One region of the Streptomyces sp. NPDC030183 genome, then DNA from elsewhere that is predicted to be linked to it. Evidence: riboswitches for the same ligand, from Rfam matches in the RefSeq annotation. Region 1 holds a riboswitch; the other holds the start of a gene.
The links. A riboswitch is a leader RNA that binds a small molecule or an ion and turns the genes downstream of it on or off. The one in region 1 is predicted to bind glycine.
Positions count from the first base shown of each region.

Region 1 (14,990 bases):
GCGGCCCTCGTCGTCGTACTGGAAGAGGGACGCCTGGCCGGTCGACAGGGTCCGGCCGGTGCGGACGACGTCCGTTCGGATGACAGCGGGGCCGGGCTGCGAGGCGGTCAGGTAGTGCGCGGAGACCGTGAACGGGTCGGCGTGCGGGAGCGTGTCCGCGAGGGCGCGGCCCAGCACGGCCAGGAGGTAGCCGCCGTTGACGGCGCTGATGATCGTCCAGCCGGCGGAGAGGTCCACGTCGTAGACGCCGGGTTCCCGCCGGGTGACCGCGGTGTCACGGTCGAACTCGCTGTCGCCGACGGTGGCCTGTACGGAAGCTGCTTCGGGCATGGGTGAACCGTACAACAGGTGATTACTAAGCGGTAGCTTTTTTTGCTTCTGGGGCGGGACGGCAGCCCGCGCTCAGCCCTCCTCCGTCGCCGCCGAGCGCCGGTTCCATGCCCGGGGCGCCCGCCAGTGGTACCGCATCGCCAGCAGCCGCAGCGCGAAGGCGGAGGCCGCCGCGAAGGCGGAGGTGAAGGGGTTGAGCGCGTCATTGCGGATGCAGAGGACGACCAGGCAGGCGCCGACCATCGCGGGCACCGCGTACAGGTCGCGGTCCCAGCGCAGCAGCGAGGGCACCTCGTTGGCGAGGACGTCCCGCAGCACACCGCCGCCGACCGCCGTGGCGAGACCGAGGGCCGCCGAGGCGGTGAGTCCGAGACCGTACTCGTACGCCTTCGTCGTGCCGGTGACGCAGAACAGGCCGAGGCCGGCCGCGTCGAAGACGTTCACGCCGTTCTGGATGCGCTCGACCTCCGGATGGAGGAAGAAGACCAGGAGGGCGGCGAACAGCGGGGTGATGAAGTAGCCCAGGTCGGTGAAGGCGGCCGGCGGCACGGCCCCGATGACCAGGTCCCGGAAGAGCCCGCCGCCGAGCGCGGTGACCTCGGCGAGGACGGCGATGCCGAAGACGTCGAAGTTCTTGCGCACGGCCAGCAGCGCGCCGGAGATCGCGAAGACGAAGATGCCGATCAGATCGAGCGCGTGCTGGACGGACGGGGTGAACAGTTGCTGGAGCACCCTCATATTGTGACGCAACAGCGAGCCCCCGCCTTACATTGCAAGGCGGGGGCTCGCTCTCGTCTTACTTGTTTAATTCTTACTTGTCGCCGGTCTCCTTGGCGACCTCGGTCTCGGCGGGCCCTTCGGCAGGAGCCCCGGCCTTCTCCGCGGCCTCCGCGCCCGCCACGGCCTCCACCTCCGCCGCGACCGCCGCCGAGGTCTTCGCCGACTGGGCCAGCACCTCGTCCGGCACCAGCTCGCCCGCCTCCTTGGCGACGGTCAGCAGGACGACGTCCTGGGGCTGCTGGTCGTCGAAGTTCTCCGGGTGGTGGCAGGCGACCCGCTGGCCCGGCTTCAGCTCGGCGAGCGGCGGCTCGGTGGTCCGGCAGACCTCCGTGGCCTTCCAGCACCGGGTGTGGAAGCGGCAGCCGCTCGGCGGCGAGATCGGCGAGGGCACATCGCCCTTGAGCAGGATGCGCTCGCTCTTGGCGCCGCGCCGCCTGGGGTCCGGGATCGGCACCGCCGACAGCAGGGCCTTGGTGTACGGGTGCATCGGCGACTGGTACAGCGCGTCCCGGTCGGCGAGCTCGACGATCTTGCCGAGGTACATCACCGCGATGCGGTCCGAGACATGGCGGACGACGGAGAGGTCGTGCGCGATGATCACGTACGTGAGACCCAGCTCGTCCTGGAGGTCGTCCATGAGGTTGACGACCTGCGCCTGGATGGACACGTCGAGCGCGGAGACCGGCTCATCGGCCACGACCATACGGGGCTTGAGGGCGAGGGCGCGGGCGATGCCGATGCGCTGGCGCTGACCGCCGGAGAACTCGTGCGGGTAGCGGTTGTAGTGCTCGGGGCTGAGGCCCACCAGCTCCAGAAGGCGCTGGACCTCCTTCTTCACACCGCCCTCGGGCTCGACGCCCTGGAGCTTGAACGGCGCCGAGACGATCGTGCCGATGGTGTGCCGGGGGTTCAGCGAGCCGTACGGGTCCTGGAAGATCATCTGTACGTCACGGCGCAGCGGACGCATGCCCGACGTGTTGAGGTGCGTGATGTCCTGGCCGTCAAACTCGATGCGCCCGCCGGAGGGTTCCAGGAGCCGGGTGATGAGCCGGCCCATGGTCGACTTGCCGCAGCCGGACTCGCCGACGACACCGAGGGTCTCGCCCCGGCGCACCTCGAAGTCGATGCCGTCGACGGCCTTGACCGCCCCGACCTGCCGCTGGAGCAGGCCCTTCTTCAGGGGGAAGTGCTTGACCAGGCCCTCGACCTTGAGCAGCGGCTTCTCTTCGGCGCGCGGGGCCGGCACGGCGGCCCGGGTCTCAGTCTCGCTCACAGCTTCGGCGCAATCTCTTCGTTCCAGATCCGCGTGCGGTCCTCCTGCGACAGGTGGCAGGCGGTGAAGTGCCTGCCGCCGACCTCACGCAGTTCGGGGCGCTCGGTGCGGGTGACGTTGTCCTTGGGGACGTCCGCGTAGGGGCAGCGCGGGTTGAAGGCGCAGCCCGAGGGGACATTGATGAGGCTGGGCGGCTGGCCCTTGACCGGGATGAGCCGGTCGGTCTGCTCACGGTCGATGCGCGGCATCGAGCCGAGCAGGCCCCAGGTGTAGGGGTGCTGCGGCTGGTAGAAGATGTCGTCGACCGGTCCGCGCTCCACGCAGCGGCCGCCGTACATCACGAGGATGTCGTCGGCGATCTCGGCGACCACGCCGAGGTCGTGCGTGATGATGATGACCGCGGAGCCGAACTCCTTCTGCAGGTCGCGGATGAGGTCCAGGATCTGCGCCTGGACGGTCACGTCCAGGGCGGTGGTGGGCTCGTCGGCGATCAGCAGTTCGGGGTTGTTGACCAGGGCCATGGCGATCATGGCGCGCTGGCGCATACCGCCGGAGAACTCGTGCGGGTAGTTGTTGACCCGCTTGTTCGGCTCCGGGATGCCGACGCGGTCGAGGAGTTCGACGGCGCGCCTGCGGGCGGTCTTCTTGTCGACGTCGTGGTGGACGCGGTACGCCTCCACGATCTGGTTGCCGACCGTGTAGTACGGGTGCATCGCGGACAGCGGGTCCTGGAAGATCATCGCCATCTCGCGGCCGCGCAGCCGGCGGACCTCGTCGGGTGAGGCGGAGACCAGTTCCTTGCCGTCGAGCCAGATCTCGCCGGACATCCGCACGTTCTTGCCGCGCGCGCCGAGCCGGTGCAGACCCATGATGGCCAGCGAGGTCACCGACTTGCCGGAGCCGGACTCGCCCACGATGCCGAGGGTCTTGCCCTTCTCCAGCTGGAAGGAGAGGCCGTCGACGGACTTGACCAGTCCGTCGTCGGTCGGGAAGTGCACCTTGAGGTCGCGCACCTTGAGGAACGCGTCGGGGGCGTCCCCGCTGCGTACGGGCTCGCCGACGGCGGCCCCGGTCTTGGACAGTTCGGTCACGAGAGCCTCACCCGCGGGTCGATCGTGGCGTACAGCAGGTCCACCACAAGGTTCATGAAGACGACGAAGAACGCCGCGAGCAGGGTCACCCCGAGGATCGGGGGCAGGTCGTTGGCGGTGATCGACTGGACCGCGTACTCGCCGATGCCGTGCAGGGAGAACACGGTCTCGGTGATGACGGCACCGCCGAGCAGCAGGCCGATGTCCATGCCGAAGACCGTCACCAGCGGGGTCAGCGCGGCCCGCAGACCGTGCCGGACGACCACCTTGCGCTCCCGCAGGCCCTTGGCCCGCGCGGTGCGGATGAAGTCCTCGTTCATCGTCTCCAGCATGCCCGAGCGGGTGAGCCGGGCGTAGATGGCGGAGTAGAGGAGGGCCAGCGAACACCAGGGGAGAAAGAGGGTGTTGGCCCACTGCGAGGGGTTCTCCGTGAAGGGGACGTACGTCCTGCCGAAGATCTCCAGCTTGTAGCTGAACAGCAGCAGCGCCAGCTGACCGGTGAAGAACATGGGCAGGGACACGCCCGCGAGCGCCACGCCCATGGCGGAGCGGTCGAAGAACGAACCCGGCTTGAGCGCGGAGACCACACCGGCGGCGATGCCGCCCACCAGCCACAGCACGGCGGCGCCGACGGCCAGCGACAGGGTGACCGGAAGCCGCTCGGTCAGCTGCGGCCAGACCTCCAGGTGGTCCTTGAAGGAGTAGCCGAAGCAGGGGGCGTTGCACTGGACCGTGGTCGGACCGAGGTCATAGGTGGCGCCGGAGACGATCCCCTTGATGAACTCCCAGTACTGGACGTACACCGGCTGGTCCAGGCCGAGGTTCGCCTTGACGGCGGCGATGTCCGCGGGCGTGGGGTTCTTGCCGATGTACTGCTGCGCCAGCTGGTCGGCGGTCTGCCCTGCGAGCTTCGGCAGGATGAAGAAGATGCCGAAGGTGACCGCGGTGACGACCAGCAGCAGGATCACCGCTGCGATCGTCCGGCGGATGATGTACGAGATCACGAGGACCGGCGCCGGCGCCCGCGGGTGACGAACCCGCGGGCGCCAATGCCTTCACCTGCCTTCCGGGGCTACTGCTTGGTGGTACCGATGTTGAGGTAGTCGTACTGACCGCTGAAGGCGGACGACGACACCACGTTGGTGGCGTACGGCGAGCGGTACAGCAGGACCTTGAAGTAGGTCAGCGGCACGATGGCGGCCTGCTCCATGACCTTCTTGTCGACCTGGGTGTACGCGGCGGTGCGGGCGGCCTCGTCGGTGTTGCCGATCGCGTCGTCGAGCAGCTTGTTGATCTCCGGGTCGTTCAGCTCCGACAGGTTGGTGTTGCCGGACTGGCCGATGGCCTTGCCGTGGACGATCTGCTGCAGGAAGCCGTAGCCGGTCGGCCAGTCGGAGCCCCACTGCATCATGATCAGGCCGATGTTCTGCTTCTTGTTGAACTTCGGCACGCCCGCGTAGTCGGAGAAGTACTTGCCCGACGGGAACTGCTTGATCTCGGCGTCGATGCCGACCTTCTTCAGCGCGCCGACGATCGCGGTGGCCGCGTCGACCTCACCCTGGCGGTCGGTACGGGCGGAGATGGCGGTCTTGAAGCCCTTCTCCTGGCCACAGGCCTTCAGGTGCTCCTTGGCCTTGCCCTCGTCGCCCTTGTTGTCCTTGGTGGCGTAGAGGTCGTACTTCTCGTAGCCCGGGATGTCGGTCGGCAGGACCGTGGAGGCGATGTCACCGCGGATCGGGCCGCCCATGGCGGTCTGCACGGCGACCTTGTTGATCGCGTACTGCACGGCCTTGCGGCACTCGACGTTGTCGAACGGCTTCTGCTGCGTGTTGATCGCCGTGTAGATGAGGCGGCCACCGAGCGCGTTGTCCGTGTTGGCGAGCTTGTCCTTGTCGTTGACGAGCTGCGCCTGGGTCTGGGTGTCGACACCCGTGCCCTGGATGTCGATCATCGTGTCGCCGGCCATCACATCCTTGTCGATGGTGGCCTTGTTGACCTTCAGGTTCACGACGATCTTGTCCGGGTACTGCTTGCGCAGCGGGTCCGTCTTCGCGTCCCACTCGGGGTTGCGGGTCAGGACGATCTGCTTGCCCTCGTCGTACTTCTCGAACTTGTACGAGCCGGTCGACACGACCTTCTTGGTGTAGTCGACGCCGGTGTCCTTGGCGCGCGGCACCGGGGCGGTCTGGGGCTGGCTCGCCAGGAAGTCGAAGTCGGCGAAGGGCTTGTTGAGCTTGAAGACGATGGTGTTGTCGTCCGGCGTCTGGATGGACGCGATGCCCTTCTCGCTCTTGTCCTTGTACGGGCCCTTGTACTTGTCCCCGCCGTCCAGCAGCTGCTGGAAGTAGTTGGGGCCGGAGGAGAGCACGTCACGCGCGAAGTTGGAGCGCTCGACCGCGTACTTGACGTCCTTCGAGGTGACGACCGTGCCGTCCTCGAACTTCACGCCCTGACGGATCTTGTACGTCCAGGTCTTGCCGCCGTCGCTGGGCACGCCCGCGGCCTCGGCGAGGTCCGGGACGAGCTCGTTGCCCTTCTCGCCGGGGCCGGGCTTGAAGGTCATCAGCGGACGCGCGTAGAGGCGGCTGAAGTTGAACCCGTACGCGTAGTACATGTTGCCCGGGTCGAGGGACTCGGGAGCGTCGGAGCTCGCGTAGGTGACCGTGCCGCCCTTCTTGGTGGACGCGTTCACGACCTCCTTGGTCGCGGCGTTGGCGCCCGCGCCCTTGTTGGCGTCGTCCGAGCTGTCGTCGGCCTTGCTGCAGGCCGACAGGAGCAAGCCGGCACTGCTGACGGCCGCGATCGCGGCCATTGCTGACCTTCGCATGATGGTCTGTTTCCCCTTCGTAGTTGGACAGTTGAGCAGGACGCGACGGGTGCCTGCGACCGCAGACGTCAGCGGCTGCGGGGGTCGAGGGCGTCCCTGAGGCCGTCACCGAGGAGGTTGAAGGCCAGCACCGTGATGAAGATCGCGAGGCCGGGAACGATCATGAACTGCGGGTCGACTTCGAAGAAGTCCTTCGCCTCGTTGAGCATGCCGCCCCAAGATGCCTGCGGCGGCCGGATCCCCACTCCGAGGAAGCTCAACGACGCCTCGAAGATGATGTTGGTCGGGATCAGCAGTGTCGAGTAGACGATGATCGGCGCGACGAGGTTGGGCAGCAGCTCCTTGAAGAGGATGTACGGGCCGGCGGCCCCCATCCCCCGCGAGGCGTCGATGAACTCCCGCTCGCGCAGCGCCATGGTCTGACCGCGCACGATGCGGCCCAGGTACGGCCAGTTGAAGAAGCCGATGACGAAGATGAGCACCGAGATGTGCAGGGGGAGTCCTTCGAGACCGAAGGCACCGCCCTGCAGCGTGGCGGAGATGGCGATGGCGAACAGCAGCAGGGGGAACGCCAGGAAGGTGTCCATCAGCCGGCTGATGATCGAGTCGACCCGGCCGCCGTAGTAGCCGGCGAGGAGGCCGAGCACGGTGCCGATGGCGTTCGACAGGAGGGTCGCGCCGAAGGCGACGACCAGGGAGACCCAGGAACCCTCCAGGATGCGCGCGAGGATGTCGCGGCCGAACTTCGGCTCGACGCCGAGCGGGTGGTCCCAGCTCATCCCGCCGAAGTCGCCCTTCGGCAGGGAGGTGTTGGGGTCGATCAGGTCCTGGTTGAAGGCGTCGGGGTCGAGTCCGAGCAGCGACTGCAGCGGCCGGGAGAGGGCCGCGATCAGGATCAGCAGGACCACCACGACGCCGCCGGCCACCGCCACCTTGTCGCGCTTGAAGCGGGTCCAGGCGATCTGGCCGAGCGAACGGCCCTCGATCCTCTTGGCCTCGACACCTTCCAGCACGGCCTCGGGCTGTGCCTCGGCCTGCGATCCGGTCGTCTCAATGGGTGCGGTCATCGTCCCTCGTGCTTGCCCGTGCCGGTGGTTGCCGACTGTGCTTGGCGGCCGCCCGGGTCTGCGGTGCGGTCCGTTGCCACTACTGCCGTCGTTCTGTCGCGTTGCTTCTTGCTCATGACCCGGTGTCAACGTCGCTGTCTCGCCGGGCGGTTCGGAGGGAGAGGCGCATACGGCACTGAACACCACCGTATGGACAGCACGTTCGGCCGACCCCCCACCGCTCTGGGGGAGTCTTCAACGGTGGCGCGATCAGGCACCAGACCCGGCGGCGAATGTATGCGTAACCGTGATGTGGCCAGCAGGGTTCCGGAATCCGAACAGCGCATACGCGTGAGCGGCACCGGACGCACCGTGACAAGTGACCCAGGTCACATCATGGGTTCATCATGTCCAGATCACCCGCAATCACCCCGTTCGGGGCTGCGGCAATTCGGGCGAAGAACACATGCCGCCGGTCAATCCGTCGGCCATTCCCGGGGTATTCGAGGTTCGTTTGAGGGCGGCTTTCCCCGACTCTCGCGACGACCACGCTCCGAGGTGATCAGGCTCGGCGCGTCGTGCTACGCCTCCCGCGGACCGGTCGTCAAGGCCAAGACCACGTACGAGGTGGCCAAGTCCGTCGCCAAGGGCCGCACCATGACCAACCGCATGACGGTCGACCCGGGCAAGCGCAATGCCGCACGCGGCAGGCGTCCTGCACGCCGAAGCCGTAATTCCGGCGGATTTCCGGAGAAGCGCAAAAGAAAGAATGAGCGGCGTTCACCGGCACGGGGGCAGGTGAACGCATGACGGAGCCCCCGGCTCCGGGGGCTCCCGCCGTTCCGGGTCAGTAGCCGCCGGGGTAGCCGTAGCCGCCGGCGGCGGGGGCCTGGGCCGGGGCGCCGTGGGCCTCGCGGTCGTAGAAGGGCCGGGCCGCGACACGCAGCCACATCGCGACCGGGTCGTACTCGTCGGACATGGCGACCGTGGAGACGGGCAGTCCGTCCGGGACGGCGCCGACGGACTGCTGCATCATCGCGCGCACCGAGTCGACGGCGGGCGGCGAGGTGTCGTACACATCGAGGCCGATCGCCAGATAGGGCGCGCCGAGCGAGGGCTGCACCCAGGCGCGGCGCAGCGAGCGCACGGCCGGGGTGCGGTGGGCGTTCTGGGTGAGCAGGGCGTAGAACTGGGGGATCTCGATGGCCGGTTCGGACAGCCGCAGCGGGCCCGCGGGCTGCCGCTCCAGGCCCGTGGCGATCCGCCGCAGGTCCAGCCAGGGGATGCCGACGCCGCCGCCCGGCGCGTGCGGGTTGAGCCAGAGTCCGTAGTGGTCGGGGTAGAGCGTGCGGGCCACGTCGAGGCCGTCGACGACCTCGTAACTGCGGTTCCAGCCGCTGGCGGAGAGCTCCTGGGCGGAGGTGACACAGGGCGCGTAGTTGAACCCGTCCACCTCCATGTTCCCGTACTGGGCGTCCGGCGAGCCGGCCTGGCCGTGCCACAGGAGCATCCAGACCTGGCCGGTGGCGGGGGTCGCGAGGGCACGCAGCAACGCCTCGTAGGCGTCGTAACGCCCCGGCGTCACCTGGCGCAGCATGTGCTCGACCTGCCCGGTCGCCGTGCCGCTCGCGCTCACGTCAGCCGCCCTTCGGTTTGGACCATGGTGGTGTGGGACCCCGGTTGTGGAAATCCAGCTTAGGTCGTGTGCGGGTCGAGCCGGTGTGGGCTCGGGGCTTGCCGTACGTCACGGGCCCCGCTGTCGTCGTGGCTGGTCGCGCCCCGCGGCGGGGGCACCGCCGCCACGGGCCCGCGGCCCTCGGTACTCGGGGTCAGTAGCCCTGTTGGTAGAAGGGGCGGACCTTCTCGCGGAGCCAGTGGCCCACCGGGTCCTGGGCCACGTCCAGGAAGACCATGTTGACCGGCCAGGCCACCGGCTGTTTGCCGAGGGCACGGCCGAGGGCGTCCAGGAGGAGGGTACGGTCGGCCTCCCAGGAGACCAGGTCGACGCCGATGAACATCACGGGGTCGGCGGTCTCGATGGCGGCGAGGCAGCGGCGGGCGGTCAGGACACCGCCGGTGGCGGCGAACTCGGCGGAGGCCGCGGCGAGGAAGTCCACCGGGTCGTCCTGCCAGTCCGGTTCGAACAGGCGGACCCGGGCGCCGCTCGCCGACCCGTCCAGCGGGGTCCGGGCGGCCCGGCACAGCTCGGCCACGGCGGGCGGCGGCAGCGGGATGCCCACGAGCCCGTCCGGGTTGAGGGCGAGGCCGGCCTGCGGGGGCAGTCCGCGGGCGAACTCGACGGCCGGGGCGATCGTGTACGACATGTGGTTGCCGACGACTTGGCGGAACTGCTCCTCGGAGCTGAACACCGGCACGTACACCTGGCCGTCCAGCTCCATCGTCGGCAGATCCAGCTCACGGCTGTGCGGTCCCCCGCCCTCGGGCAGCGGCACCCATACGAAGCTGCGGGCCAGCACCTCCACGATCCGCGGGCCGGCCCCCGGCACCCCGAGGGAGGCGGAGAGCACCTCCTCCAGCTCATTGCCGGGCCACCCTCCGTGTCCATGGGGGTGTGCCTGTGCCGGGAAGTCCGCCGGGAAGTCCATCTGCCGCCTACCGCTTTACTCCGTGATGCTGTTGTCCCTGCACCTTAATGCCACCCGCCGACAAAGGGGACGGCCCGACCGCCGGCCGCCGGCCCCCTGGCGGGAGGGGGTCCGCTGTCAGCCGTCGAAGCCGATCCGCTTCAGCGCGTCCGCCGCGTCCCTGTCGATCAGCACCGCCGACCCGCAGCCCTCCGGCAGGCGCCCCTCCTCCACGGCCCGCAGCAGCCGGGTCATCGCGCCCCTGTGCCGGGCGAAGGCGTACCGGGACACCCCGCGTCCCCGCTCCCGCTGCCCGTCGCGCGCCTCGCCGGGGGTGACGTCGAGCAGCAGCAGATGGAGGGTGCCGCCTCTGCGGACGGCCTCCCGGGCGAGCCAGCGCCGCACCCAGGTCTGGGTCCCGCAGTCGTGCACGACGACGCCCTCACCGGAGCGCAGCGCGCGCCGGAGGCCGGCGTAGTGCGCGAGGCGCACGAACGGCCGGTACACGGCGTACGGCAGGACGCGCGCCAGGCGCGCGTCGAAGCGGTCACGCGTGTCCTGGGAGTCGATCCGCGGCCCCGGCACCGCGCGCCGCATCAGGGTCGACTTGCCGCTGCCGGGGAGCCCGGTGACGACCACGAGGTCGTTCGCCCCGAACGAGAGCACGCGCGGGCTCCGCCCGGAACGCTCCCTGAGGTCGCGGACGACCGCCCTCGGGAAGGGGCCGCAGGCCGCGGCGGCCGGGCCGGCGGGCTGCTCGGGCAGGGCGAGGCCCGAGGTCGTCGCGTACGCCGTGGTCCTGTTCACCGTGATCGTCCTCCCCAGGGGTCGGGAGACCCATCCCCACAGACTGTAAAGAGAAGGTAATGCCCGATGGCTCCTGATTCAGTCCTCGTATTGCCACAAGAGTGCTACGGACCGTTGCCCCTGTCCCGTGCGCGGTCTCCCTGTCCCGGAGCCTCCCCCTGCCGTGCCGCGCCGATGCGTGCAATGATGTGCGCGCCAACTGCATACCGGCCGCTTGAATCCGCGCGGGAGAGCTCCCAGCAGTCTCGCTGGGGCGCCGAAGGAGCAAGTCCCTCCCTTGAATCTCTCAGGCCCAGATACCGCGCGGGCGAGGCACATCTGAAAAGCGAGCCGCTGCGCCAGTGGCTCCACCCAAGGTGCAAACCGCGACCACCGGTGCGTCATCAGAACGTACGGTCGAGGTGAACCTCTCAGGTTCCGATGACAGATGGGGAGGACCGTCCTCGCCCGTCATGCCCTGGGAGCAGATCCGATGAGCAGTAGCCCCACCGCCGGACCGCGCCGTACCGCGCTCGATGCCCTGCATCGCTCGCTCGGCGCGACGATGACCGACTTCGCGGGCTGGGACATGCCCCTGCGCTACGGCTCCGAGCGCGACGAGCACAACGCCGTACGGACCCGGGCCGGGCTCTTCGACCTCTCCCACATGGGCGAGATCACCGTCACCGGCCCGCAGGCCGCCGCGCTCCTCGACTACGCCCTCGTGGGCAACATCGGCGGCGTGAAGACGGGCCGCGCCCGCTACACCATGATCTGCCGCGAGGACGGCGGCATCCTCGACGACCTGATCGTCTACCGCCTCGCGGACACCGAGTACATGGTCGTCGCGAACGCCTCCAACGCCCAGGTGGTGCTGGACGCGCTGGTGGAGCGCGCGGCCGGGTTCGACGCCGAGGTGCGCGACGACCGGGACGCGTACGCGCTGATCGCCGTGCAGGGCCCCGAGTCCCCCGGCATCCTGAAGGCGCTCACCGACGCCGACCTGGACGGCCTGAAGTACTACGCGGGCCTGCCCGGCACCGTGGCCGGCGTCCCGGCGCTGATCGCCCGCACCGGGTACACCGGCGAGGACGGTTTCGAGCTGTTCGTGAAGCCGGAGCACGCCGTCGAGCTGTGGCAGGCGCTGACCGAGGCGGGCGAGGGCGTCGGCCTGGTGCCGTGCGGGCTGTCCTGCCGGGACACCCTGCGCCTGGAGGCGGGCATGCCGCTGTACGGGCACGAGCTGACCACCGAGCTGACCCCCTTCGACGCCGGGCTCGGCCGGGTGGTGAAGTTCGAGAAGGAGGGCGACTTCGTGGGGCGCGCGGCGCTGCGCGAGGCCGCCGAGAACGCCAACCACGAGCCGCCGGTCCTGGTCGGCCTGATCGCCGAGGGCCGTCGGGTCCCCCGCGCCGGGTACCCCGTCGTCGCCGAGGGCAAGGTGATCGGCGAGGTCACCTCCGGCGCCCCCTCCCCCACCCTGGGCAAGCCGATCGCGATGGCGTACGTCGACGCCATGTACGCCGCCCCGGGCACCACCGGGGTCGCTGTGGACATCCGGGGCAGCCACGAGCCGTACGAGGTCGTGGCGCTGCCGTTCTACAAGCGGTCCAAGTGACACCGTCGTAGTCGGCTCACCGTCGTTCAGAAGCGGCATGGCGTCGTCGTGCGGAACGGCACGGCAGCGCGCCCGAGCGTGACAAAGGGCACATCCGCCCTGTTCAACAGCGGTTTCAGCAGTCCCTCATTCATCACCACTCCCTCGCGTACAGGAGAATTCAGGCCATGAGCAACCCCCAGCAGCTGCGCTACAGCAAGGAGCACGAGTGGCTGTCGGCCGCCGAGGACGGCGTCTCGACGGTGGGCATCACGGAGCACGCGGCCAACGCGCTCGGCGATGTCGTCTACACCCAGCTTCCCGAGGTGGGCTCCACGGTGACCGCGGGCGAGTCCTGCGGCGAGCTGGAGTCGACGAAGTCGGTCAGCGACCTGTACTCCCCGGTGTCGGGTGAGATCACCGAGGTCAACGAGGACGTGGTCAACGACCCGTCGCTGGTGAACACCGCCCCGTTCGAGGGCGGCTGGCTGTTCAAGGTACGGGTCGCGGAGGAGCCGGGCGACCTGCTCTCCGCCGACGAGTACACCGCCTTCATCACCGGCTGAGAGGTCGTAGCCCCATGTCGCTTCTTAACACGTCTCTGCACGAGCTGGACCCGGAGGTCGCGGCCGCCGTCGACGCCGAGCTGCACCGCCAGCAGTCCACCCTGGAGATGATCGCCTCGGAGAACTTCGCTCCGCTCGCCGTCATCGAGGCCCAGGGCTCCGTCCTCACCAACAAGTACGCCGAGGGCTACCCCGGCCGCCGCTACTACGGCGGCTGCGAACACGTCGACGTCACCGAACAGATCGCCATCGACCGCGTCAAGGCCCTCTTCGGCGCCGAGTACGCCAACGTCCAGCCCCACTCCGGCGCCTCCGCCAACCAGGCCGCCCTCTTCGCCCTCGCCCAGCCCGGCGACACCATCCTCGGCCTGGACCTCGCCCACGGCGGCCACCTCACCCACGGCATGCGCCTGAACTTCTCCGGCAAGCAGTTCAACGTGGTTCCCTACCACGTCGACACCACCACCGGCCTGGTCGACATGGACGGGGTCGAGCGCCTCGCCAAGGAACACCGCCCCAAGGTCATCATCGCCGGCTGGTCCGCCTACCCCCGCCAGCTCGACTTCGCCGCCTTCCGCCGGATCGCCGACGAGGTCGAGGCGTACCTGTGGGTGGACATGGCCCACTTCGCCGGTCTCGTCGCAGCCGGCCTGCACCCCAACCCCGTCGAGCACGCCGACGTGGTCACCTCCACCACCCACAAGACCCTCGGCGGCCCCCGCGGCGGCATCATCCTCGCCAAGCAGACGTTCGCGAAGAAGCTGAACTCCTCCGTCTTCCCCGGCTTCCAGGGCGGACCCCTGGAGCACGTCATCGCCGCCAAGGCCGTCTCCTTCAAGGTCGCCGCCGGCGAGGAGTTCAAGGACCGCCAGCGCCGCACCGTCGAGGGCGCGAAGATCCTCGCCGAACGCCTCACCGCGCCCGACGCCCGCGACGCCGGGATCAACGTCCTGTCCGGCGGCACCGACGTCCACCTGATCCTGGTCGACCTGCGCGACTCCGACCTCGACGGACAGCAGGCCGAGGACCGCCTCCACGAGGTCGGCATCACCGTCAACCGCAACGCGGTCCCCGACGACCCCCGCCCCCCGATGGTCACCTCCGGCCTGCGCATCGGCACCCCCGCCCTCGCCACCCGCGGCTTCACCGCCGCCGACTTCACCGAGGTCGCCGACATCATCGCCGAGACCCTCAAGCCGTCCTACGACACCGAGGCCCTCAAGGCACGGGTCAAGGCCCTCACCGCCAAGCACCCGCTCTACCCCACCCTGGGGAAGTGACCCCCGGCGGCGGCCGGAACCGTCCGGACTCCGGCCGCCGCTCAGGGACGTGACCCGGGCTCACCGGCACGCACACCGCCCCGTTCTTCGGGGGCCCCGCGCGCACTGTGCAGTGGGCGCGGGGCCCCGCCCCCTCGCACAACCCCCGTTCTGAGGAGTCACCGTGGCCATCTCGGTCTTCGACCTGTTCTCGATCGGCATCGGCCCGTCCAGCTCCCACACGGTCGGCCCGATGCGGGCCGCCCGGATGTTCGCGCGCCGGCTGCGCAAGGAGCGGCTGCTGTCCGCGACGGCCTCCATACGGGTCGAGCTGTACGGCTCGCTCGGCGCGACCGGGCACGGCCACGGCACCCCCAAGGCCGTCCTGCTGGGTCTGGAGGGCGCCTCGCCGCGCACGGTGGACGTGGAGTCGGCCGACGACCGCGTGGAGTCCATCAAGGAGTCGGGCCGGATCCGGCTGCTCGACGACCACGAGATCCCGTTCGACTTCGACCAGGACCTGGTCCTGCACCGCCGCAAGACGCTGCCGTACCACGCCAACGGCATGACGGTCCGGGCGTACGACGCGTCCGGCGCGGAGCTGCTCTCGAAGACGTACTACTCGGTCGGCGGCGGCTTCGTCGTGGACGAGGAGGCGGTGGGCGCGGACCGCATCAAGCTGGACGACACGGCCCTCAAGTACCCCTTCCGGACGGGCGACGAGCTGCTGCGCCTGACGAAGGAGACGGGTCTGTCGATCTCCGCGCTGATGCTGGAGAACGAGCGTGCCTGGCGCACGGAGGAGGAGATCCGCGAGGGGCTGCTGGAGATCTGGCGGGTGATGCAGACG
Region 1 is NZ_JBVIBK010000031.1:67,989-82,978, reverse strand. Features, by position in the region: gene ACZ4Z2_RS31295 (thioesterase family protein) at 1-330, opposite strand, end outside; gene ACZ4Z2_RS31290 (trimeric intracellular cation channel family protein) at 403-1,062, opposite strand; gene ACZ4Z2_RS31285 (ABC transporter ATP-binding protein) at 1,142-2,383, opposite strand; gene ACZ4Z2_RS31280 (ABC transporter ATP-binding protein) at 2,380-3,474, opposite strand; gene ACZ4Z2_RS31275 (ABC transporter permease) at 3,471-4,478, opposite strand; gene ACZ4Z2_RS31270 (ABC transporter substrate-binding protein) at 4,547-6,301, opposite strand; gene ACZ4Z2_RS31265 (ABC transporter permease) at 6,370-7,368, opposite strand; gene ACZ4Z2_RS31260 (hypothetical protein) at 7,906-8,157, shown strand; gene ACZ4Z2_RS31255 (enhanced serine sensitivity protein SseB C-terminal domain-containing protein) at 8,195-8,983, opposite strand; gene ACZ4Z2_RS31250 (enhanced serine sensitivity protein SseB) at 9,177-9,953, opposite strand; gene ACZ4Z2_RS31245 (AAA family ATPase) at 10,071-10,745, opposite strand; glycine riboswitch at 10,955-11,051, shown strand; glycine riboswitch at 11,052-11,176, shown strand; gene gcvT (glycine cleavage system aminomethyltransferase GcvT) at 11,212-12,336, shown strand; gene gcvH (glycine cleavage system protein GcvH) at 12,504-12,881, shown strand; gene ACZ4Z2_RS31230 (serine hydroxymethyltransferase) at 12,896-14,161, shown strand; gene ACZ4Z2_RS31225 (L-serine ammonia-lyase) at 14,325-14,990, shown strand, end outside.

Region 2 (14,990 bases), on a different contig from region 1:
AACCCGAGCGTCCGCAGCCCCGCGCCCTCCCTCAACAGGAAGTGCGCGACCAGCGCGACGGGCACCAGCGCGGTCGTGATCCCGAACAGCTGCCACGCGAGGTCGAGCCACGGACGGCCGGGCGCCGCCGAGGCGTTCATGGTGGCCGCCTGGTCCTTCAGCCCGCCCGGCTTGGTGACCGAGCCGATGAAGCTGATCAGCGCGGACACACCGCTCGCGCCGAGCGAGAGGCCCAGCACGAGCAGGGTCTCGTCCCTGAGTATCCGCCGGGTCGGCCGCTCCCACGGCACCGCACCGCCCACCGGCTCCGCCTGCCCCTGCACCCACGCCTCCACTGGTCCGTTCCCACCGGAGGACCATCATCGCGTGCGGTGCCACGGATCTTTCCGGGGGCGTGCGTTCAGGGCCCGGGCCACCGGCGGAGCCGGCAGAGAGCACCGGCTCCTCAGCCCATCGGCACCGGCTCCGGCAACCCCACCGGCCAGGTGTGCACCGGCTCCCCGGCGTGCATCAGCTCGCAGTACCTGCGAGTCGTGGCGGCCAGTGCCGCATCCCGCCCGAGGCCCTTGGCCAGCGCCTGGTGGAACGTTTCGACCTGCCAGGACGCCCCATTGACCCGCCGCCGGCAGCGCTCCTCGATCACCCCGAGGTAGAAGTCCCGGTCGACCCGCTCGACACCCCACGCGTCCAGCCCCGCCTCGGCGAGCGGCAGCAGCTCCTCCCGTACGAGGTTGACCGCGTCCACGGACCCCACCCCGCCGTACCGGCCCCGGCGCGGCCACTGCAACCGCGCGTCGATGCCGTGCCGGCACGCCTCGTCGAAGTTGGCGGCCGCGGTCTCGAACGGCATGCGCGTCCAGACGGGCCGTGACTCCTCGGCGAGGGCGCGCACGACCCCGTAGTAGAAGGCCGCGTTGGCGATCACGTCGGTGATGGTCGGTCCGGCGGGCAGCACCCGGTTCTCCACCCGCAGGTGCGGGACCCCGTCCGCGATGCCGTACACCGGCCGGTTCCAGCGGTAGACGGTGCCGTTGTGCAGGGTGAGCTCCGCGAGCTTGGGCACGCCGCCCGCGTCGATGACGGCGAGCGGGTCCTCGTCGTCGCAGATGGGCAGCAGCGCCGGGAAGAAGCGCAGGTTCTCCTCGAAGAGGTCGTACGCCGAGGAGATCCACCGCTCGCCGAACCAGGTGCGCGGCCGCACCCCCTGGGCCTGGAGCTCCGGCGGCCTGGTGTCCGTGGACTGCTGGAAGAGCGGCGGCCGCGACTCCCGCCACAGCTCGTGGCCGAACAGGAACGGCGCGTTGGCGCCGATGGCGACCTGCGCCGCGGTGACCGCCTGAGCCGCGTTCCACACATCGGCGAAGCGCTCGGGGGTGACCTGGAGATGCAGCTGCACGGAGGTGCAGGCTGCCTCGGGCGCGATCGACTTCGAGGTGCACACGAGCCGCTCCACCCCGTCGATGTCGAGGGTGAAGTCCTCACCGCGGGCGGCGACGATCTGATCGTTGAGCAGGGTGTAGCGGTCGCCCGCGGAAAGGTTGGACGAGACCAGGTCGTCCCGGTCGAGCGTCGGCAGAATGCCGATCATCACGATGCCGGCGTCCACCTCCCCGGCCTTCCGGTCGGCGTACGCCAGGGACGTCCGCAGCTCCTCGGAAAGCTGGTCGAAAACCCGGCCGCCCAGCCGGTGTGGAGCGATGTTGACTTCCAGGTTGAACATGGCGAGTTCTGTTTGGAAATCACGGCTCGCAATCCGTTCGAGTACTTGCGCATTCATCATTCTCGGCAGACCGTCCGCCCCGACGAGGTTCAGCTCGATCTCCACACCCATCAGGTTCTTGGGGCGGTCGAACCGCTTCTCCTCCAGCAGGCGCTCCAGTCCCGCCAGGCACTGCCGCAGTTTGTCACGGTAGAGCTGACGGTCGGACAGGCCGAACGACCCCGCCACGACCTTCTCTCCCATCGAAGTGTCCCTCCTCGGATGGGCAGGCCGACGAGCCGGCCACGACTGCGGTTCACGGATGATGATGCCCAGGCAGAGCCATCGATAACGTCCCGCGCGAGACCTGCGCCCGCTAGGCTGAGCGCGTTCACCCCCGACGTTATTGGCTCGGCGTGCTTCTGGCACATTCACGCGGCACAAAAGAGCACGCGCTTTCCATGCCAGGGGATTCGTGAAAAGCGCCGACGAGAACCGGCCGACCGCTACGCGACGGTAATCCGAGGTCACCCTCTGACTCCCGATAGAGAATCGGGATGATTCCCGCGATTCAGCGACCTGATACCGCCTTGCTCTTCATATCAAAGACAGCTAGGCGAAACACTGATTGAACATGCGTCGTATAAACTTCGCAAACGAGGCTGAGAGTCGGCGCTCGCGGTTCCTCGGTCCTGCCGTCGGAGCCCGCACGGCGGACCCCTAATCCACGCACCGGACCCCGGGCACCCGTCTCTCCGATCCCCGAGAGCTGACAGCGCCGTCCGCCCCCGCCCTCGCGCCACCGTGCCTGTCGAATGAGAGGCGACCCACCATGCCGCTGCTTGTCCCCCCGGCTCCCGCGCCCGCCCTGCGCACCGTCCTCACGGCACTCGGATCTCCCACCGCCGTCAGCGAGGCCCGAACTCCCTCCCTGCGAAGCGCCCAAGGTCCCGCCACTCCCGAACTTCCGCTGCCCGTCCACGTACTCGACCGGATCACTCCCGAGGGCGCCGGCAGCACTCGGCTCGCGGGCTGGCGCTTCCTGATCCGCTCCGGCGACCGCGCCCTGGCCGCCGCCGAGACCCGCCTCACCCCCGACGGATGGGCCTTCTCGCACTTCTTCGAGGGCCCGTACATCGCCTCCACCGAACTCGCCCTGCGCCAGGCCGACCTCATGCAACAGCCGTACCAGCCCCGCCTGCTGTCCGTGCCCGAGCTGTACATGCTCACTCTGTGGCTGCACGCGGACACCACCGCCGACGGCGCCACCGGCGTCCCGGCACCGACCGACCTCCTCGTCCCGCTGGCTCCGGCCCCACCCGGGATCGCGGCCCACCGTCCGCACCGGGTGGCCGACCTCCTCCCGGTCCTGACCACCCGCCTGACCCCCGCCCCCCTCATGGGGTCGCCCGCCTGAGCCCGGGCGGCCGCGCCTCATTCGCACCGTTGCTTACCCCGCCGCCGATATCCGGGCGGCGGGGTAAGCCATTGCCATCGGCGCGGCATTCCGCTCTAACGCGTGGCAATACGCTCGAACGAGCCATTCATGGTCCGCCTCCCCCGTCCGACTAGTCCCATCCGACCATGGCGAACCACCCGAACGGACAGGGGAGTTCCGATGAACCGTCCGCGTGGAGGATGCGTCATCAAGCTGTGAGAAAGCCGTGCTGCGAAATGCCTGCGGACTGACGCCCGTGGGGCAACACTGGGGACCGGACCGAATCATCACAACGGGGGGCGGCCATGAGCGAGGCTTCACGCCGCGGAACAGACACCACAGTCATCTCACCACTCACGACAGAGCGAAAGATCCCAACAACCATGTGCCAGCACCAGCCACCGTGCCCGACCGCCGAATCCGCCGACCGGGAAGGCGCCCGACTCGTGGCGCACCACCCGGAGCAGGGATGGAGCCTGCTCTGCAACGGCGTTCTGCTCTTCGAGGACACCGGTGAGCTCCTTCCCGACGGTCAGATCATCGCCCCGCACCGCCCGCTCGACAGCGGCACGGTGATGACGGCGGCCTGAGCCGCGAGAGGTGCGCACAGGGCGAGCGTCCCGCAGCGGACGCCCGCCCGGACACAAGAGGGGCCGGCCGGAGAAGCACTCTCCGAACCGGCCCCGACGCGTATCCGCGGCTGACTACTCCTCGTAGGCGTCCAGCGGCGGGCAGGAGCAGACCAGGTTCCGGTCACCGAAGGCCTGGTCGATCCGGCGCACCGGCGGCCAGTACTTGTCGGCGGGCTTGACGCCGACCGGGAACACGGCCTCCTCGCGGGTGTACGCGTGGCTCCACTCGCCGCCGAGCGCGGCCGCGGTGTGCGGCGCGTTCCGCAGCGGGTTGTCGTCGGCGGGCCACTCGCCCGAGCCGACCTTCTCGATCTCCGCGCGGATCGCGATCATCGCGTCGCAGAACCGGTCCAGCTCGGCGAGGTCCTCCGACTCGGTCGGCTCGATCATCAGCGTCCCGGCCACCGGGAACGACATCGTCGGCGCGTGGAAGCCGTAGTCGATCAGCCGCTTGGCGATGTCGTCGACGCTCACCCCGGTCGTCTTCGCCAGCGGCCGCAGGTCGACGATGCACTCGTGCGCGACGAGCCCGCCCGGGCCGGTGTACAGCACCGGGTAGTGCGGCTCCAGCCGCTTGGCGATGTAGTTGGCGCTGAGCACGGCGACCTGCGTGGCCCGCTTGAGGCCCTCGCCGCCCATCAGCCGGACGTACGACCACGAGATCGGCAGGATGCCCGCCGAACCCCACGGGGCGGCCGAGATCGGGCCCACGCCCGTCTCCGGGCCGGCCGCCGGCTGCATCGGGTGGTTCGGCAGGTACGGCGCCAGGTGCTCCCGGACCGCGACCGGCCCGACACCGGGGCCACCGCCGCCGTGCGGGATGCAGAACGTCTTGTGCAGGTTCAGGTGCGAGACGTCACCGCCGAAGTGGCCGGGCTTGGCAAGGCCCACCAGGGCGTTGAGGTTGGCGCCGTCGACGTAGACCTGGCCGCCCGCCTCGTGCACCTGGGCGCAGATGTCGGCGACGTGCTCCTCGAACACACCGTGCGTCGACGGGTAGGTGATCATCAGCACGGACAGCTCGTCGCGGTACTGCTCGATCTTCGCCCGCAGGTCCTCGACGTCGATCTCGCCGTCCTCGGCGGTCCTCACGACGACGACCTTCATGCCGGCCATCACGGCGCTCGCGGCGTTGGTGCCGTGCGCGGAGGACGGGATCAGGCACACGGTCCGCTGGTCGTCGCCGTTGGCCCGGTGGTAGCCGCGTACGGCGAGCAGACCGGCCAGCTCGCCCTGCGAGCCGGCGTTCGGCTGGAGCGACACCTTGTCGTACCCGGTGACCTCGGCGAGCCGCTCCTCCAGCTCGCGGATCAGCGTCAGATAGCCCTGCGCCTGCGCGGCGGGCGCGAAGGGGTGCAGCTGCCCGAACTCGGGCCAGGTCACCGGCTCCATCTCGGTGGTCGCGTTGAGCTTCATCGTGCAGGAGCCCAGCGGGATCATGCCCCGGTCGAGGGCGTAGTCCCGGTCGGCGAGGCGGCGCAGGTAGCGCAGCATCGCGGTCTCGGAACGGTGCTCGTGGAACACGGGGTGCGTGAGGTAGTCGTCGGAGCGCAGCAGCGCCTCGGGCAGCGTGTCCTCGGCGACGGCGTCGAGGTCCTCGACGTCGCCCTCCACCCCGAACGCGGTCCACACGGCACCCAGCTGCGCCCGCGTGGTGGTCTCGTCGCAGGAGACGGACACCCGGTCGGCGTCGACGAGGTGCAGGTTCACCCCGTGCTGCCGCGCGGCCTCGACGACCTCGGCGGCCCGTCCCGGCACCCGCACGGTCAGCGTGTCGAAGTAGGCGCCGTGCACGACCTCGATCCCGCCCGCGGCGAGCCCCGCGGCGAGGACGGAGGCGTAGCGGTGGGTACGCCGGGCGATGGTGCGCAGCCCCTCGGGCCCGTGGTAGACGGCGTACATGCCGGCCATCACGGCGAGCAGCACCTGGGCGGTGCAGATGTTGCTGGTGGCCTTCTCGCGGCGGATGTGCTGCTCTCGCGTCTGGAGGGCGAGCCGGTACGCCTTGTGCCCGTCCGCGTCCACGGAGACGCCCACGAGCCGTCCGGGCAGGCTGCGCGCGAACTTCTCGTGCACGGCCATGTAGCCGGCGTGCGGCCCGCCGAAGCCCATCGGCACACCGAACCGCTGCGTCGTGCCGACCGCGATGTCGGCGCCCAGCTCACCGGGCGGGGTCAGCAGGGTGAGGGCCAGCAGGTCGGCGGCGACGGTGACGAGCGCGCCGAGCCCGTGGGCCTGCTCGATGACCGGCTTGAGATCGCGTACGGCACCGGAGGCGCCGGGGTACTGCAGGAGCACGCCGTTGATCTCGCGGGAGGCGATGTCGGCGGGGATGCCGTCACTGAGGTCGGCGACGACGACCTCGACCCCGGTGGGCTCGGCGCGGGTCTCGATCACGGCGATGGTCTGCGGCAGGGCGTCCGCGTCGACCAGGAAGAGGCCCTTCTTGTTCTTGCCCATGCGCCGGGACAGCGCCATGGCCTCGGCGGCTGCCGTGCCCTCGTCGAGCAGGGAGGCGCCGGAGGTGGGCAGGCCGGTGAGTTCGGCGACCATGGTCTGGAAGTTGAGCAGCGCCTCGAGCCGCCCCTGGGAGATCTCGGGCTGGTACGGCGTGTAGGCCGTGTACCAGGCGGGGTTCTCCATGACGTTCCGCAGGATGACCGGCGGGGTGAAGGTGCCGTAGTAGCCGAGCCCGATCATGGAGCCCAGCACCTGGTTGCGGTCGGCGAGCGAACGCAGCTCGGCGAGCACCTCGGCCTCGGTACGGGCGCCCGGCAGCTTCAGCGCCTCGGCGTTCTTGATCACATCGGGGACCGCGGCGGCCGTCAGCTCGTCGAGCGAGCCGTATCCGACGTGGGCGAGCATCTTGGCCCGGGCCTCGGCGTCGGGTCCGATGTGACGCCGCTCGAACGGGATGCCCTGTTCGAGCTCTGCGAGCGGGATGCGGTGGGCGGTCATTGCGGAGGCCTCCTGGTCTGACGCGACCTTCGAGGGCACCACGGCACGGGTGCCCGACGGCCTCCCCCTCTGTCATCTCGACCTGAGAGCTTCACCGATCCGGGTAGGGACCGGCTTTCACCGTCGGTGAGAGCGGAAACCGTCGACACCCGCTCTGCTTTCCAGAGTGGCCTCGTCCGTGCGGTACGTGAGCCTGAGAGATTCCGGGGAGGATTTGCTCCTTCGGCGCCTCCGGATGGTGTCCGGAGGACTCTCCCGCACGGGTTCAACAGCCGCTGCCAGCGTATCAGCGCGGTCAACGCACGTGCCTTCGAGTGGCCGCCTTCCCAGTTGTGCCTTTTCGTAGTGGTGAGGAACGATTTGCAACCCCCATGGCGACCACTTGGAGGGCCCGTGCAGACCGACATCGATCCGCGCAACCTGATCGGCCGCAAGGCGTTCGACCGCAAGGGCACCAAGATCGGCACAGTGGACGAGGTCTATCTCGACGACGCGACGGGCATCCCGGAATGGGCCGCGATACGCATGGGCCTCTTCGGCCGCGACGCCTTCATCCCCCTTGAGCCCAGCGAACTCGTCGAGGGCTCCCTCCGCGTCCCCTTCGACCGCGCCCTCATCAAGGACGCCCCCGACTTCGGCGTCGGCCGCCATCTCTCCCCCGAGCAGGAGCTCCAGCTCTACCACCACTACGGTCTGGACATAGCGCCGCCGCCTCCCCTGGACCACGACTTCGGCCACGTCGCCGGCCAGGAAGACCCCTGACCCGCACTGGCCCCGGGGCACCGACACCCGCCCCCTCACCCTCCATCTCGACCCGCGACACCCCGAAACCTTTCAACCCGCCGCCCTCCCGGCCCCGCCCTCGTGCTCCGCTCCGGGCCCCGGCACGGGCACCGCCTCCGACGGCCGCACCGGTCCCCCCGGAACCAGCGGCAGCGGATCCACCGCCTCCAGATCGGGGTCGTCCGTCCGGAACGTCCGCACCCGCCCCGGTTCCGTGTCCTCGGGCGTCTCGAACCGCACGGTGACCCGCCCGAGCCCGCTCCCCTGCACCCACCCGTGCCCGTACTCGGCGTGCCGGACGTCGTGCCCGGCCGACCACCGCCGCTCGACGGCGGCGCTCTCCTCCGCGACGACCTCCGCCGCCGGCTCGTCCTCGGCAGGCTCCGGCTCCCCCGCGGCCTGGGCGAACAGATCCTCCTGGGTGTAGTCGGCGAGCCCGCTGACGCCCACCCCCAGCAACCGCACCCCGCCGGTGGTGTCCACGGCCTCCAGCAGCCGCGCCGCGGCCTCCCGCACCACGGCCGGGTCGTCCGTCGGCCCCCGCAAAGTCTCCGACCTGGTCAGCGTCGAGAAGTCGTACCGCCGTACCTTCAGCACGATCGTCCGCCCCGAGAGACCGGAGGCCCGCAGCCGCCGCACGCACCGGTCCGCGAGCCGCTGCACCTCCAGCCGGACCCGCACCCGGTCATGGATGTCCACGTCGTAGGTGTCCTCCACCGACACGGACTTCGCGTCCCGCTCGGCGACCACGGCCCGGTCGTCGCGCGCCAGCGCCATCGCGTACAGCCCGTGCCCGTGTGCCTTCCCGAGCAGCCGTACGACCTCGTCCTCGCCCGCCTCCACGATCTCCTCGACGGTCGTGATCCCGGCGCGCCGCAGATGGTCGCCGGTCGCCGGTCCCACGCCGGGGAGGATCCGCACGGACATCGGCCCGAGCAGCGCCCGCTCAGTGCCGGGCTCGATGACCACCAGCCCGTCCGGCTTGGCCTGCTCGGAGGCGATCTTCGCGAGCATCTTGGACGCGGCGAGCCCCACGGACCCGGTCAGCCCGGTCACCGCTCGTATCTCCTGACGCAGCCGCACCCCTGTCCCGCGCGCCGACGCCTCGTCCCAGGCCACTCCCCCGGCCTCCAGGTCCACGAACGCCTCGTCCAGACTCAGGGGCTCGACCAGCGGCGACAGGGCGTGCAGCAGCCCCATGACCTGCTGGCTGATCGCCCGGTAGAAGGTGAAGCGCGGCGTGAGGTACGCCGCGTTCGGCGCGAGCCGACGCGCCTGCGCCATGGGCATCGCCGAGTGCACCCCGAAGACCCTCGCCTCGTACGAGGCGGTGGCGACCACACCACGGGGCCCCAGCCCGCCCACGATGACGGCCTTCCCGCGCAGACTCGGCTTGGATGCCTGCTCCACCGAGGCGTAGAAGGCATCCATGTCGAGATGCAGGATCGTGGGCGCGGTTCTCACATCTCCGATGCTGCCCTACACCACTGACAATGCCCTGCCAGGCCAGGCACGAGACCTGCCCCTGGCCTCCGCGCTCAGACCGCCTTGTTCCGCCTGCGGGCCAGTTCGTCCGCCGGGTTGGGGCGCACCAGTGTCTCGCCCGTGTCGACCCGCTCCCCGTGCAGCTGGGAGAGAGCGTTTTCCACATCACGCCAGACGACCCCGACGGCGATCCCGAAGATGCCCTGACCGCCCTGGAGCAGGGCGTGCACCTCGTCCGGCGAGGTGCATTCGTAGACCGTGGCACCGTCACTCATCAGCGTCATCCGCTCCAGATCGCTGAAGCCCCGCTCACGCAGGTGCTGGACGGCTGTGCGGATGTTCTGCAGGGAGACACCGGTGTCGAGGAACCGTTTCACGATCTTGAGGACGACCACGTCCCGGAAGCTGTAGAGCCGCTGCGTCCCGGACCCGTGGGCGGACCGCACACTGGGCTCCACCAGGCCGGTACGGGCCCAGTAGTCGAGCTGCCGATAGGTGATGCCGGCGGCGGCGCACGCGGTGGGGCCGCGGTAACCGACGTTCTCGTGCGGCTCGGGTTCCGCCTCCGCGCCGGCCTGGACAGCCGTCGGCAACTGCGGGACGGGGCCGGCCGCGCCGCCGGAAGGCGGATAACCCCTGCCCGAGCGGAGCCGAGCGCTCGGGGGAGGGTACGAGCCGCTCTCCCCCAGGCTGCGTCCGGGGGCACCCCCAGCCGTACCGTCGCCGCTGCTTCTCACGCCGACCTCCGTCCTTGACCTGCCTTCTCGACGGTAGGCAGCCACCAGGGGTGCGTCAACGACCGCCACACTCGGCACGCCGAGTGATAATCACCCTGAGAGTGGTTTCCCGTGCCCTTCCGCGGGGAAAGGCTAGCCGAATGTGCTAAGCGGAACCGCAGGACACCGCATCGGCACGCGTCGGGCACCGGGCCCCCAGGACACCGCCCCCTCGTTCGACTCGCGACAGTGCCTCCCGACGACAGGGCGGCCCGGCGGTCCATCCGCCCTCGGTCGCTCGACGGCGGCCCAGCCGCTCGACACGGGCCGACAGCCCCGCGCCCGCGAGGCCCCACGCCACCGCCGCCCAGCCTCACTGGCTGCTGGTACCGAAGTCCTCCGGCGAGATCTGGTCGAGGAACTCGCGGAACTTCTCCACCTCGTCCTCCTGCTCGTCCGGGATCGCGATGCCCGCGTCATCGAGCACCCCGTCACTGCCGAAGATCGGCGTCCCGGTGCGCAGCGCCAGCGCTATGGCGTCGGAGGGCCTGGCGCTCACCTCGACACCGCTGGCGAAGACCAGCTCCGCGTAGAAGACGCCCTCACGCAGATCCGTGATGCGCACTTCCGTCAGCTCCTGACCGACGGCCTCCAGCACGTCCTTGAACAGGTCGTGGGTCAGCGGTCGCGCGGGGGCCATGCCCTGCTGGGCGAAGGCGATCGCGGTCGCCTCCCCGGGCCCGATCCAGATGGGGAGGTACCGGTCGCCTCCCACTTCACGCAGGAGCACGATCGGTTGGTTGGAGGGCATTTCGACCCGGACACCTACGACATCGAGCTCGTTCACACAGCAACCCTAGGCCGTGCTCGGGATGTTTGGGTAGTCGAGCACAGATCGGCCGGGCGATCCGCCACAGGCGAACACACCGCTTCAGCGGAGCCGGACACCCAGCGCGCTCTGCACGAGCGCGGCGTGCAGCTTGACCGTGAGCCCCGCCAGCTCCCTCGTACGGTCCTCCGCATGCGCTCTGGTCTGCGGATTACGGTGACGGCGCAGGGGGGCGACCACCTGCTCCACGAGGCCCGCCTCACGGTCGGCGGCGGCCCTCATGACCCGCAGATGCCTCGGCTCGATACCGAACCGCCCCAGTTCCACCACAAGCGTGGCCACCGTGAGGGCTTCGGCGTCGTACGAGCCGTCCGGCAGCGGCACCACGAGCCCGTACGACTCCCACTCCGCCAGCTGCTCCTCGCCGATCCCGGCGCCGGCGAGCAGCTCGGCGCGCCCGACCCGGGCGGCGGTGGGCTCCTCGGGCTCCCCGAAGAGCTCGCTCAGGCGCTCCCCGTCGCCGATGTCCCGCTGGCGGCCCACCGACGGCAGCCGGACGTCCTCGCCCCGCTCCAAGGCCGCGAGGTGCTCACGGATCACCTTGAGCGGCAGATAGTGGTCCCGCTGCATCCTCAGGACGTGTCCGAGACGCTCGACGTCCCCGGCGCTGAACTTGCGATACCCCGAGGGGGTCCGCTGCGGCTCGATGAGCCCCTCCGACTCCAGGAAACGGATCTTGGAGATCGTGACCTCGGGGAACTCCTCGCGCAGCAGATTCAGCACCGTGCCGATGCTCATCAGGCCACTGTCCGCGGCGGTGGTGCCGTGGTCGGCACCACCGCTCGTTGTTCGAAGCATGGACCTTCCCTGGGGTTTCCCCCCGGATCGAGTCCGGGGGCGGGTCAGTAACCCCGCTGGCTCGCGTAGAAGACCAGCCGGTACTTGCCGATCTGCACCTCGTCACCGTTGTGCAGGGCGACCTGGTCGATCCGCTCGCGGTTGACGTACGTGCCGTTCAGGCTGCCGACGTCGGCGACCGTGAACGAGCCGTCCTGAGCCCGGCGGAACTCCACGTGTCGGCGGGAGACGGTGACGTCGTCCAGGAAGATGTCGCTCTGCGGGTGACGGCCCGCCGTCGTCAGGTCGCTGTCGAGCAGGAACCGGCTGCCCGCGTTCGGCCCGCGGCGCACGACGAGGAGCGCCGAGCCGAGCGGCAGCGCGTCGACGGCGGCCTGGGCCTCCGGGGAGAGCGCCGGCAGCTGCGTCTGCCCCGTCGTCTCGGAGTCGTACGCCTCGAGGCCGGAGATGGAGATCGTGGAGGTCGTCTCGGACGGACGCTCCGGCACCGCGCCGGGACGCAGCGGGGCGCCGCAGTTCGAGCAGAAGCGGCTGTTCTCCGCGTTGCGGTTACCGCACCTCGTACACACCAGGGCCGACATCGACGGATCCTCCTGCCGCGGCTGCCCCGCCGGGGCATTGGACGCATACGGGTCGGTGGCAAACCCTCCACCCGTACCTGAGGCTGACGGGTCCCCGAAACCTATGCGGCCCGACTGGGCAGGGTCAACAGACGGCGCGCCCTGACCTCCGGAAATGTCACCGCCCGGACCAGCGACCTGGTCCCGGAACAGCGGGCGCTCGCCGCCCTGGCCCTCCGCCTCCGAAGGCTGCGCGCGGTGGCGGGAGGTCGCGTTGTCGCTGCCCTCTCGCGCGCTCTTGCCGAACAACTTCGCAAACAACTTCACGGGCGATTCCCCTTGACCGAAACAGACCCGCCCGTGGGGCAGGACGAACCCTGACTGAACACACCGGCCGACCCGGACATCCTCACAACGTCCGTTTCCACCAGACAGTTTCCACCACGCACCACCCATTCGGTGCGCCGACCCCCCGCAACCTCATGCCCTCGCCGGACGACCCCTATGCACCTGCGGTTCACTGGGAGGACGACCGAGCGTAGTCAGGCCGCTTCGCCGCTCGCAAGGCGTCCACGACGATCTTGTCAGCCCGCTCCACGGCCACGGTGGCCTGCTCCTTCTCCAGTGTCTGCACCACGCCTCCGGGGATGTTCAGTGCGGGCTCGAGGTCCTGCGGGTTGCCGATGACCTTGAAACGAAAGGGCTGGGTGATCTTGTTCCCGTCGACACTGATTCCCTTACCGGACTCGGTGAGAAAAGTGCTGGCCACGACGCGTACGCCGTTCACCTGGATCGCCTCCGCGCCGGCCGCGCGCAGCTCCTGGATCGCGTCGAGCAACATGTCCGCCTCGACCGTTCCCTTCGTGTCGTTGATCGTCAGCGTGATGCCGGGTCCCTGCGCTGCCACGGTGCCCGCGAGCACGCCGAGTTGCCGTTCCTTCTCGACGGTCTGCTTGCGTGCCTCCTCGGCCTGGTCCGAGCTGTTCTCCAACTCGGTGCGCTGATCCTCGAGACCCTGCTTCTCCTCCTCCAGACGCTGAGTTCGGTCGTCCAGTTCATCGAGGATGCGGACGAGATCCTCCTGGCGTGCGCCGCGCAGCGCGCTGTCGTCGTTGTTGGAGGCCACCTGGACGGCCAGACCGAAGCCCAGGCCGAACAGCAGGACGGCCACGATGAGTTGGGCCCGCGTGAAGCGCGGCGGCCACAACCCCTGGGCCAGCCGCTGCCGCCCGGTCAGCCGACTCTCCTCGTCGGGCGCGGCCCTGCCGGGTCCCTCGGTGGCCGTGACGGGAACCTCCTGCGGGAGCTCACGGCGCAACCGGGTCGTCGGTTCGTCCTCCGCTCCCCCGCCCGCGCCCGCCGTCGGCCTCGGCGTCTCGTCCCTCTCGCTCATCGGCCTCACGCCCGGAACACGTGCCGGCGGATCGCCGCGGCGTTGGAGAAGATGCGGATACCGAGCACGACCACGACACCCGTCGACAGCTGGGCGCCGACACCCAACTTGTCACCCAGGAACACGATCAGCGCGGCCACGACCACGTTGGACAGGAACGACACCACGAAGACCTTGTCGTCGAAGATCCCGTCCAGCATGGCGCGCAGACCGCCGAACACGGCGTCCAGGGCCGCGACGACAGCGATGGGGAGGTACGGCTCGACCACCGCGGGTACCTCGGGCCGGACCAACAGTCCGGCCACGACTCCGAGGACGAGGCCCAGTACGGCGATCACGATGTGCCCTTCCTAGTGCTCGGTTCTGCTGTTCGTACGATCACGCTCGGCGCGGCCGGCACCTTGACGTCGTCCTCGACGGAGATGCTCGTCCGGATCCCGAAGTTCTCGTGGAGGACATGCAGATACAGCCCGTCGGGGCTGTTCTGGAACCTGGTGCTCAGCCGCTGCCCGTCCCCCACCGCGAGGACCGTGTACGGCGGCACCAGCGGCTTGTTGTCGACCAGTATGGCGTCGCCCGCGGCCCTGATCGCCGACAGCGCGGTGAGCCGCTGCCCGTTGATCGAGACGGCCTCGGCGCCCGACGCCCACAGCCCGTTCACGACCCGCTGCATGTCCCGGTCCCGGACGCGCCCGGTGTCGGAGAACCCGGAGGTCTCACGCGGGCCGCCGTCACCGCCCTGGCTGGCGTTCTTCGAGTCGTTGACGACGAGCTTCACGCCGGGGCCGTGCACCTCGACGGCGCCCGACAGGATGCCCACCAGCTCGCCCTGCTCGCTGCCGCCGCCGTCCTTGAGCGCCTCGCGCTGCCGGGCGCTCACGTCGTCACGGAGATCGTCGACGGAGTCCTCCAGCTTGTCCGCGGCCGCGGTCTGCTGCTGGATGCGGTCGATGAGCTCCTCGCGCTCCTTGGCGACCACCGGGGCGCTTATCCGCGCCTGCGCCGCGCCCACGGTCACCACCAGGGCGGCGAGCACCAGCCCGACGGCGAGACTCAGCTTCGCACGGACGGTTTTCGGCATGCCGCCGGTGCCGTCGGCCTTCTTCCGGGCGGCTGCCTCGGCGTACCCGTCGTCGAGGCTGTGGTCCATGACGTTGTTGAGCAGCGACATGGAGGCGTCCGGACGCGACGGGCGCGTGGGTGTGCTCCGAACGGGGGGCTGCTGCGGCATGCCGCACATCGTCGCACGTCGCGCCCCCTACCTCCGAATGGCCCCACCCACGTGCCGGACAGGCCCCGTTGGGGGCACTTGTCCGGCACGCGGGTGTGCGGGTGTTTCAGCGTCCGGCGCTGTCCACCACCGACGACCACTCGTCCAGCAGGGCCTGCGCCGAGGCGTCGTCCGGTCCTTCGGCCCACAGATGCGTGACGGCCTCCGCCGGGTCCGGCAGGACCATCACCCACCGCCCGTCGGTCTCCACGACCCGCACGCCGTCGGTCGTGTCCACGAAGCGATCCCCGGCGGCCTCCACGACCCGGCGCATGACCAGGCCCTTGACGGCCCACGGCGTCGCCAGGTCCCTCTTGAGGACATGGGCCCGCGGAATCCGCGCGTCGATCTGGCTCAGCGTGAGCTGTG
Region 2 is NZ_JBVIBK010000037.1:53,655-68,644, forward strand. Features, by position in the region: gene ACZ4Z2_RS33580 (CPBP family intramembrane glutamic endopeptidase) at 1-323, opposite strand, end outside; gene ACZ4Z2_RS33585 (glutamate-cysteine ligase family protein) at 446-1,963, opposite strand; gene ACZ4Z2_RS33590 (hypothetical protein) at 2,532-3,116, shown strand; gene ACZ4Z2_RS33595 (DUF5999 family protein) at 3,521-3,727, shown strand; gene gcvP (aminomethyl-transferring glycine dehydrogenase) at 3,842-6,727, opposite strand; glycine riboswitch at 6,899-6,995, opposite strand; gene ACZ4Z2_RS33605 (PRC-barrel domain-containing protein) at 7,121-7,489, shown strand; gene ACZ4Z2_RS33610 (DNA polymerase IV) at 7,562-8,974, opposite strand; gene ACZ4Z2_RS33615 (MerR family transcriptional regulator) at 9,049-9,732, opposite strand; gene ACZ4Z2_RS33620 (bifunctional nuclease family protein) at 10,085-10,558, opposite strand; gene ftsR (transcriptional regulator FtsR) at 10,643-11,398, opposite strand; gene ACZ4Z2_RS33630 (FHA domain-containing protein) at 11,443-12,414, opposite strand; gene ACZ4Z2_RS33635 (DUF881 domain-containing protein) at 12,476-13,351, opposite strand; gene ACZ4Z2_RS33640 (small basic family protein) at 13,357-13,689, opposite strand; gene ACZ4Z2_RS33645 (DUF881 domain-containing protein) at 13,686-14,591, opposite strand; gene ACZ4Z2_RS33650 (sugar phosphate nucleotidyltransferase) at 14,689-14,990, opposite strand, start outside.
Region 2: another riboswitch for glycine. It lies ahead of gcvP (aminomethyl-transferring glycine dehydrogenase); the one in region 1 lies ahead of gcvT (glycine cleavage system aminomethyltransferase GcvT).